DNA from 3 places in the Paenibacillus sp. FSL H3-0329 genome. Region 2 is predicted to be linked to each of the others. Evidence: riboswitches for the same ligand, from Rfam matches in the RefSeq annotation. Region 2 holds a riboswitch; each other region holds the start of a gene.
The links. A riboswitch is a leader RNA that binds a small molecule or an ion and turns the genes downstream of it on or off. The one in region 2 is predicted to bind cyclic di-GMP.
Positions count from the first base shown of each region.

Region 1: another riboswitch for cyclic di-GMP. It lies ahead of NSQ66_RS01805 (anti-repressor SinI family protein); the one in region 2 lies ahead of NSQ66_RS03160 (transglutaminase-like domain-containing protein).
Region 3: another riboswitch for cyclic di-GMP. It lies ahead of NSQ66_RS20545 (thiamine pyrophosphate-binding protein); the one in region 2 lies ahead of NSQ66_RS03160 (transglutaminase-like domain-containing protein).

Region 1 is NZ_CP150150.1:406,735-410,015, forward strand. Features, by position in the region: gene NSQ66_RS01800 (2-oxoglutarate dehydrogenase E1 component) at 1-1,019, opposite strand, end outside; cyclic di-GMP riboswitch class I at 1,490-1,574, shown strand; gene NSQ66_RS01805 (anti-repressor SinI family protein) at 1,602-1,757, shown strand; gene NSQ66_RS01810 (helix-turn-helix domain-containing protein) at 1,865-2,194, opposite strand; gene NSQ66_RS01815 (TasA family protein) at 2,364-2,972, opposite strand; gene NSQ66_RS01820 (signal peptidase I) at 3,063-3,281, opposite strand, start outside.
Region 2 is NZ_CP150150.1:716,208-719,488, reverse strand. Features, by position in the region: rRNA gene NSQ66_RS03165 (16S ribosomal RNA) at 1-606, opposite strand, end outside; gene NSQ66_RS03160 (transglutaminase-like domain-containing protein) at 974-1,783, opposite strand; cyclic di-GMP riboswitch class I at 1,797-1,877, opposite strand; cyclic di-GMP riboswitch class I at 1,952-2,034, opposite strand; gene NSQ66_RS03155 (class D sortase) at 2,154-2,813, opposite strand; gene NSQ66_RS03150 (GtrA family protein) at 2,916-3,281, opposite strand, start outside.
Region 3 is NZ_CP150150.1:4,632,707-4,635,987, forward strand. Features, by position in the region: gene NSQ66_RS20540 (HAMP domain-containing methyl-accepting chemotaxis protein) at 101-1,351, shown strand; cyclic di-GMP riboswitch class I at 1,526-1,622, shown strand; gene NSQ66_RS20545 (thiamine pyrophosphate-binding protein) at 1,778-3,281, shown strand, end outside.

The sequences.
Region 1 (3,281 bases), 310 kb from region 2:
TGTGCGGCACGAGTGAAACCTTCCACGACAGGATTGACGAATTCCAAGTGACTTGGGTTATTCGCTAGTGTTATTCTTGTGCGTACGGTTTCTCCTTCACGGACAGCACGGTCTGCACCGAGATGGTATTTCACATCACCTGTCCAGCCATAGTTAATGCCTGTGGAGCCTTCGGAAGGGAAAAGCTCCTTGTTCGGAGAATGATGAAACTCTGAAAATATGATATCATAAGGTTTGCCCAAAATATGTGCAAGAACGTTGAGGCGACCGCGATGCGCCATGCCCATCAAAATATGCTCTGCACCGTCATGTGCAGCAGCGCGTACGATTTCGTCTAACATCGGCACAAGAGCATCATTGCCTTCAAGACTGAAACGCTTCTGACCTACAAAAGTCTTGTGGAGGAAGGTTTCAAATTGCTCTACCTGAATCAGGCGGTTCAGGAGCTCTTTGCGTTCTGTATTATTCAGGGGTGCTGGTGAGCTGGTGGATTCTGCCTGTCTATTTAGCCATTGCAGTTCTTTTTCTTCATGCACATGCCCGAATTCATAGGCGATAGTCTTGGTGTATGCCTGACGCATACGTTGCACGGCATCCCACCCGGTATGCACATCATTCGGCGCATTTTCCCATATAAGCGTGGCAGGCAGTGCAATCAGGTCTTCGCGGGTCAGACCATAGGTTTCAGGCTCAAGATATTTTGCCATGGGATTCTGATCGCGTACCAGCGGATCAATTTCAGCGGCCATATGGCCATATATACGAATATTGGCGATTAGCTTGGAAGCTCTTACTGCTTTTCTAAGCCATTCGGTGTCTCCCGAGATGCGCGGCTGAGGAGCCGGTTCGCTATCCGGAGTTAGGGGAGGGGGTCCCGAATTTGTAAAAAGCTCGCGATAATTATTTTCTACGGTGGAGGGATCTTTCACAAACTGTTCATATCTTTCTTGAATGTAGCCTAAATTGGGTCCGTAATACTTACTCCAAATGGATTCGTTATAGGGCTCTTTGGCTGCCATGAATACATCCTCCTTAACGGATGAACTCCATACGTGACATTTTGTGTCAACGCTTACTGGAGCTGTGATGATTGCGGTTTCATTTCTCATCTTATTGTGCTACTTTCAGCCACTGTAATCAATTCATTCTTTCGTCCAATACGTTCGCAAAATGGTATAGGTTAGCTTGTTCTAATGAAAAGAAGGGTGTTTCTTCTCATTACCCATTCTAAAGGCCTATTAAAATGATTCTATTATCCTTATTTTTAACTATTAGGTCAGTAAATATTTATTTTGCTAGTACAATTTATTTTATGTAACGGACGAGTATCGTGATAATCGGACAAGATCTTTGAAAAAAAATCTTTTATTTTTCGTTTTTAAAATAGAAAGTAACCAGGAATCGACACACTTTTCCGCTTTCTTTTTGTATAATGTTATTGCAGATAGTAATTTTATAGTTTTTTAAGCAGATCCTTTCGTGAAAAGGGTCCAGTAAAAGGTAAACTTGCCGAAAGGCAGGGGCACAAAGTCGCGGGTCTAAGGTAGAGATACTATGACAGCCGGATTGCCTGGGGACGTAAAATCTTAGGGGGAGATTTTTTGGAAAAGTCCAACCAGGGTAGCAACAGAGAACAGCAGTTTATTGATCTGGATCAAGAGTGGGTACATTTATTATTAGCAGCTAAGAAGGCTGGCATTAAGGCAGATGAAATCCGCCAGTTCTTTCATGAGAAAACTGTGCAGATCGTGCAGTAATACATTAGAGGGGTTACATATCGAAAAAGGGCACAGCGGTTCTTCGCTGTGTCCTTTTTCGATATGATTTAGTAGAAGAGAGGATCGTACCAGATTAGTAGGAAGTATTAATCCTTTTGATCGAGCTTCCATTTCTGATAGTCCAGAAATTCTTTGAATTCGCGTTTGCTAATGCCTGAGTCCATAGCTTCCTGCACCAATCGGAACCATTCCGAATCTAAATGTGATTCCTCTGCATCATTTGGTTCTCCATAGAGTAGGGCATGAATGGATACCTGAAGCGCGTCAGCGATCTTTTCGATAAACTGGATGGATGGATTGGATTGGATGTTTCTCTCCACGTTGCTAAGATACGACTTAGCCACATCTGCTCTGTCCGCAAGCTCAGATAGGGAGAAACCCTTGTCTAGGCGGAGCTGCTGGATACGTTGGCCCATATTCTGTGGCACTATGCTGACGCCCCTCCGTAATTTTTGTTATTAGTATAGCAAATATCAATAAATCGGACAAAGTTTATTGTAAAGAGAAGAGCAGCAATCTGCTTATCCGTGGCCGGATTCAGGATCTGCTGCTCTTCGAGTATTTTATTAAATTACTTTATTGATCTTAGTAGTCTTTTTTCGCACCTTGTTTAGCTACGAAATCCCAAGTCAGTGTTAAGCTATCGCCTTGGAAAATATTTTGATCTTGGTTATTTTCCACAAATTCGAATTGGACGGAGAAGCTGTCATTGGTACCGGCTTTAATACCGGATGCTTCGGTAAAGAGTTGATCCCAACCTGTATTTTTTACGAGATCCGGATGCTGACTTTTTAAAGCAGCAAGTGTAGTCTCATAAACTACATTTTCAGGAGAGACGATAGGTACTCCTTTATCATTATTTCTAAGGAATTTAACTTTAATGAACTCGGCTAAATCCAGGTAGTTATCTCCTTTAGCATCCGTGATTTGAGTCGATGTATTCAGAATGATAGATCCGATATCGAGCGAACCATCGTTTTTCAATTTGAAGGATTTAGTTACAGTATCACCTGGTTTCAGGTTAGGAATATTAACGATGACAGAAGGGTCGGAGTTCAGATCGAGTGTACCCGCTGCGAATGTAGCTGTGCTTTGCGCAGTGTCGCTAAAGTATGCGAAGGTTCCTCCGCCGATTAATGATAAACCCAGTGCTGCAGATGCTACGCCAAGACCCAATGTTTTCTTGATACCCATAATAAAATTCCTCCTCAAATTTGTGTTTGAATTTTTTATAAAATTTATATATTGTATCTTCCGGTTCGTAAGCGGAAGTGGACAATCAACTTAGGGCTGTGTTTCTGTTGGGGACGGTGAGGCTGGCAGTAGGGCAGCATTTTTCTTTTCTAATGCAGCTACAGCCTTCCAAGAGGTATACAGAGCATAGAGCAGAAGCATCAAGCCAGGCACGATCATGAGGACTACACTTCCAGCTTTGGAAACCGCGAAATTCATAGCGTAACCGACATAGGGTACAGTGACCCCGGTATACTGAGCTACAACATT
Region 2 (3,281 bases):
AAATAGCCGCCTGCGCGCGCTTTACGCCCAATAATTCCGGACAACGCTTGCCCCCTACGTATTACCGCGGCTGCTGGCACGTAGTTAGCCGGGGCTTTCTTCTCAGGTACCGTCACTCCAGTAGCAGTTACTCTACCGGACGTTCTTCCCTGGCAACAGAGCTTTACGATCCGAAAACCTTCATCACTCACGCGGCGTTGCTCCGTCAGACTTTCGCCCATTGCGGAAGATTCCCTACTGCTGCCTCCCGTAGGAGTCTGGGCCGTGTCTCAGTCCCAGTGTGGCCGTTCACCCTCTCAGGTCGGCTACGCATCGTCGCCTTGGTGGGCCGTTACCCCACCAACTAGCTAATGCGCCGCAGGCCCATCCCTCAGTGACAGATTGCTCCGTCTTTCATTCTTCTCTCAGGAGAAAAAAGAAATTATCCGGTATTAGCTACCGTTTCCGGTAGTTATCCCAGTCTGAAGGGCAGGTTGCCTACGTGTTACTCACCCGTCCGCCGCTAAGTTACTTTGAAAGCAAGCTTTCAAAGTAACTCCGCTCGACTTGCATGTATTAGGCACGCCGCCAGCGTTCGTCCTGAGCCAGGATCAAACTCTCCAATTAGTATTGAAAAGAGCGATATGCTCATTTTGAAACATCTGACGAGAAAATTAATTCTCTAATTTTGGATTTCACTTGCGTGATTTCCTACTCACTCGTTGTTCAGTTTTCAAAGATCAAGTTCTCGTTGACGCCGTTTAATGTCTCAGCAGCAACTCTTATAATATATCATGTTGTTTTCAGAAATGCAAGCTTTATTTTTCGAAGCTTTTTATCAGCCTCGTTTGTATCGCCTGTACACTGTCTAACAACGCTTACCTATAATACCCCAACTATTAATAGAAAAGCAACCCCTAATATAAAAATAAACAACTAGCTTAATAATTAAGCTAGTTGTTTATTTAATAGAGTTATGTTTCTAGCGGCGAATTTAATAGTATTTTGCCGCAGTATATTTGCTTGAGGCTTTAATTAAATCGGTTTTCTTATCACTCTTTGCAAGTCCTGCATCCACTGTAGTATCAATGGTAACCCACTTCCCATTAAGCAATACTTCGTTCCAGGCATGATATTGCGTAACGTAGCTTGTATTCCCCATTACCAACTTAGCAGGAACATCTACACTCCGCAGCATTGCGGCAAAAAGAGAAGCGTAATCATAGCAAATCCCTTTTTTAGTAGTCAATGTCTTATCGATGCTTGGAATATAATCAGTAGTTACACTATTAGCAAGAGAGTAGTCATATTGTACATTCGCAACTACATAGTTATAGATCGCTTTAACTTTCTCTTCGTCTGTTGTTTTGCCTTGTACTAATTGTTTAGCTTTGACAATCGCTTTATCAGAAGAACTCCATTTCACATTCTGTACGGAGCCCAAATATACGGAATTCGAGTCACTCATGGTTACGTCTACTACTTCGGAATATAACGCTTTGTATTTATTACCGGTTGTGTTCTCCAGAACAGAAACCTTATAAGTCCCATTTCCTTGTTGCAAAGGGAAGTCCTCAGCTTGTCCAGAAGCATACAAGTTATAAGTATAGCTGCTGTTATCTTTGGTGATCATGAGTTTGATTCTTTTATCTTTCGGAATATCATAGTTAATACCAATAACACCTTGAGCCACTTTGGATGTAATCAACCAGCTGGCATCTGCACTTGCAGCTTGAGCTGTACTTACCGGAACTGAAGTCATTAGGACGAACAACGCCACCAGCATAAAATAAACCTTTTTCACGGATAAAACTCCTTTCGGTAGCTGGCTGCCATCCTTTCGGGAAGGCCCTTTAGCTTTGCGTCCCTACCTTTCGATAGGTTTGCCGTTATCGTATAAGCTCTATCTGTTCTAGCTTTACTAGATATAATTGATAGAATCCATTTGAAACAAACAAAAAAAGCCTCTTCATTCGGTAGCTGGCTGCCATCCTTTCGGGAAAAGGCCCTTTAGCTTTGCGTCCCTACCTTTCGGAAGGTTTGCCGTTATCGTGTTTAGCTTTTATAGTATAATACTATCATATTTATAGTTGTGAACAAGACCTAATTTACTAGATTACCCATTATTTTATAAATATCTCCCGGTATTTGTGTTTTCTTGTCATTCACTATTCTCATTTTGTTAATTTAGCATGAACAATCAGCCGATGCGTTGGATTCACTAGCGGATCACATGTAATCAGAGTAAGAATCTTATCCTTGTCATTCCCGTCAAGAACGGAGACATCACTCGGATCTACAACAGAAATATCGTATACCTCATAGTTAAACACCTGATCACTAGTCTTTACCGTGATAACATCCCCCACAACAACCTCATTCAATCTGTTAAACAAACGACCCGTAGTTCTAGCCCGATGCGCCGCGATTGCAGCATTTCCGATCTCTCCAAGGGGTGCCGTTTCTTTCATATGGGCTGCAGCATGTTTCATATTAGCTTTTGTAGCCCCTTCTAATACAGGCAGCTTCAAATCAATCTTAACGATTTCAATTAGTGCGATTACTTTGCCACCGACCTCAATCTCCGGTTCAGGCTTTTCTGTCTCTTGGGGTTGGGGCTGTGCCTGAGCATCCAGAACCGATTCCTCTGCTAACAGCTGAGTAACTTCAGCATACCTGCTCTTCAAATCTGGCTGGGGAGTACTATCGGCAGTGCTTAGTTCAGCCGTTTCTAATAACTTCTCCTGCTGCCTGTCGTTGTACCATTCGTTAGCTGTCGGATATAACATGATAAGTATCCCAGCCAGTATGAGTAGATAGGAGAATTTACGCAATGTTATTCACCTCCGTATATTGTTTCTATGGTTATATACAAATCAAGCAGAAACAGCTACTTGCCTTTAAGCATAGCAACTCCTTCTGCCTGAAATTAATGTTTAAAATACCCATTTACGACTTCCAAAGAAATTGATGATCACCGTGATAAAGGTAACCAGCACCTTGGAGATCAAGACTTGAATACCTAGTCTGTCTGTCAACAGATGCATTAGCAGCAGTGATATTCCGAGCACTACCAGATTCAGCACGATAAACTTGACCAGCTGCACGCGGTCGAAGCCTTCTTTATTCCCCCGGTCGCGATCACGAAAGGTTACTTTTTTATTCAAAATAAAGCTATTCGCCGTACCTGCACTATAGGAGATCACCTGCGCCAATGCGTATACCATCCCTAGTGAATTCAACAATGTGAAAATCACAAAATCAATAAGCGTATTGAGCAAACCTACGGCATTAAATTTAAG
Region 3 (3,281 bases), 3.0 Mb from region 2:
ACTTAAAGAAGATTTATGACACTTCTCTATAGACCAATGACCTATAAATCCCCTATAATAACACCATTACATAAAATTTAATAAGGGGGACATTTTACCAATGAGCTGGATGCACAAACTTCCGTTAAAACAAAGAATTGTTGCCGGATGTTACCTCGTTGCCGCACTGTTTGCTATTCCTGTCTTAGTTACGTTAATGATTCTAGGTCAATTTCTCGTAGGAATTATACTAGTAGTTGTTCTTGCAGGTCTGACTTTACCTGTTGCTCGCTTCGTGGAGAGAACGCTTACATCATCTTTTGATGATATTGCTAATGTATCTCACAGTATTTCGAAGGGGGATTTCACTAGCAGAGCGGACGAAAATGGTTCAATGGGTGACGTAAGCCGCTCCTTTAACACAATGATTGATAAGCTCAAGAAGATTCTGACCGATGCATCGCAGATCACCCGTCAAGTAATGGATGCAAGCCGCGGAATCGAAGATAAGAACCAGAACCTGAAAATTGTTATGGCACAAGTAGCCTCTTCTTCTACCGAGCTCGCTCTTGGTGCAAATGAAATATCTACGGATATCGCTGATATGACAGAATCCATTAAAGACATTGAGACCAAAGTATCCAATTATACGAACTCCACCAAAGAAATGAACAGACGTTCAATACATACCTTAGAACTTGTTGAGCAAGGGCGCCAATCCGTAGATACACAGGCTGAAGGCATGCGTAAAAACATAGAGGCTACACAAAAAGTGGCTGATACTATTGAAGCTCTCTCACAAAATGCCCGCGGGATTACGATGATCACCAAGACCATCACAGAGATCGCTGAGCAGACCAACCTGCTGTCACTCAATGCCTCCATCGAAGCTGCTCGTGCCGGAGAGCATGGTCGGGGTTTTGCCGTTGTCGCTCAAGAGGTTCGCAAGCTTGCTGAGGAATCTACGGCTTCCACAAAAGAAGTATTCGGTTTGGTCCGCAGCATTGAGTCAGATATTAAACAAGCCATCGATAATATCGCCATCAATGAAGAGGTTGTGCAGGTTCAGAATGAAATGATCACTCAATCTGCCCATATTTTCGCACAAATTGTACAAAGCGTGCAGTACATTACCGAGCAAATCTCTTCATTCTCTGCGGAGAGTGATCTTATGCTAGAAAGTGCCTTGAAAATTTCCAGTGCAATTGAGAATATCTCAGCAATCACCGAAGAAACCGCTGCAGGCACTGAAGAGGTATCGGCGGCTATGAATGAACAGATTAATGCCCTGCAGTCTGTTGCAGAAGAAACGGAAAAAATGACCCAGGCCGTATTTAATCTGCAAAAAACCATTCATATCTTTAAATTCTAGTTCAAAACTATCAACTGCCACCTAAGCTGAGTCTTAGGTGGCAGTTTTTTTCGCGAGGCAAAACTTCATCTCTTGGACAAGACTTTCGTCAAATTTCGAGTTTTTTTAGCGGATTATGTTGACAAAAATTAATGAGGAATATATTGTAAAGGAAAATTATTCTTATCAACTATAAATTAATATTGGCAAAATCCTCGAAAGAGGATGACGCAAAACCATGGATCTACAGCCTCATTTTTTCGTTTGAGGCCATGATTGCCAGGTTGCAGAGGAACCAGGACGGCTGAACTATTGTTCAGTCTTAGCGGCGCCTTATGCCACCAACCTGTGCTTACTATAGAGCACAGGTTTTTACTTTTTGAGTATATTGATCTATCGTATCTATTCGGTAGATTAATAACTAATATATATCAAAAAACTTGTGAGGTGTTTCTTTTGAAGACAGTCGCAGATTACATGGCGGAAGCACTACGTAACCTAGGAGTCACCCATTCTTTTGGGATCATTGGCAAATCGATTTGTCCAATAGTTCTAAAGATGGTCGATTACGGTATTGAATTTATTCCCGGCAGACATGAAGCAAGCTCCGGATTCGAAGCAGCAGGGTATGCGCTGAAAACGGGTAACCTAGGCGTAGCATTTGGTACTTCTGGTCCTGGTGGAACTAACCTGCTCACAGCAGCAGCTCATGCGAAAGCTAACAACCTACCTGTCCTGTTTATTACCGGCCACCAATCCATTACAGAGCTTGGAATTCCTCAATGTCAGGACTCCACCTCTTTTCTGGCTGATTTAGCTGATATGTTCAGACCTGCCACCTTGTTCAGTAAATTGGTTGAACGTGGGGATCACTTTGGTACTATTTTTAATCATGCGATTTCTGTGGCCCTGGCCAAACGGGGTCCTGTTCATCTTTGTATTCCTTTTGATGTACAAACTGAAGTATTGGAAGAATGCAATATTGTAATCCCTGAAAGAGAGTCTCTAATTAGTCAAGCAAATATCGATAGAGTCATCGATGCTATTCAAGCTGCTAAGAATCCTTTGATTATTGCGGGTAAAGGAATTAACCGCTCCGGAGCACATAAAGAGCTTGTTCAACTCGCAGAAACTTTTAATATTCCTGTAGTAACATCTCCTGGTGGAAAAGGGGCTATAGTCTGGGATCACCCGCTCTATCATGGTCCTATTGGCGTTGGCGGTTCGACCCACGGGGATGATTTATTGAATAAAAGCGATCTGTTTATAGTGCTTGGATCACGTTTAAGTGATATGACCATCTGTAATCTTAAACGGGAGAATCATCCAGCAACTTTAATTCAATTTGATATTGATCCAAGCTTTGTCGGAAAAATCCTATTGTCCAAAACGATACCGGTCACTGGGGACCTGCGCGATAATTTGGTGCACTGCCTAAATCATATTGACCCAAGCACAATCACCAAACGCGAGGCTTTGGCCGATGCTGATTATTCAGAAGAGCTTCCAACCCTCAAGAATCTTTCACTGGCTTCAGTAATGAGCACTTTAAGTGATTTGATCCCTTATAATAATTCAATTTTCGTTGATGATGGAAGCCATGGATTCCACGCTGCAAAATGGTACAAGGTTAAGAAACCGGGCAGCTTTGTTTTTGATGCTTATTTTGCTTGCATGGGTAATTCGATCGGCATGGCTATTGGTGCAAAAGTTGCAGCTCCTGAAGAAACTGTCCTCTGCATTACAGGTGATGGTTGTTTCATGATGCTCGGCGCTGAGATTAACACCGCTGTCTGCAAAGATATCCCTGTCATCTTTATCGTGGTCAATAATAAGCAACTAGATATGGCTCTTAAGGGTATGGAGAAAACCACAGGTCGTATCGATGGAACTCTATATGAAGTACCAATGGACGCCGTGAAATTCGCTGAATCTCTAGGTGCTAAAGGCT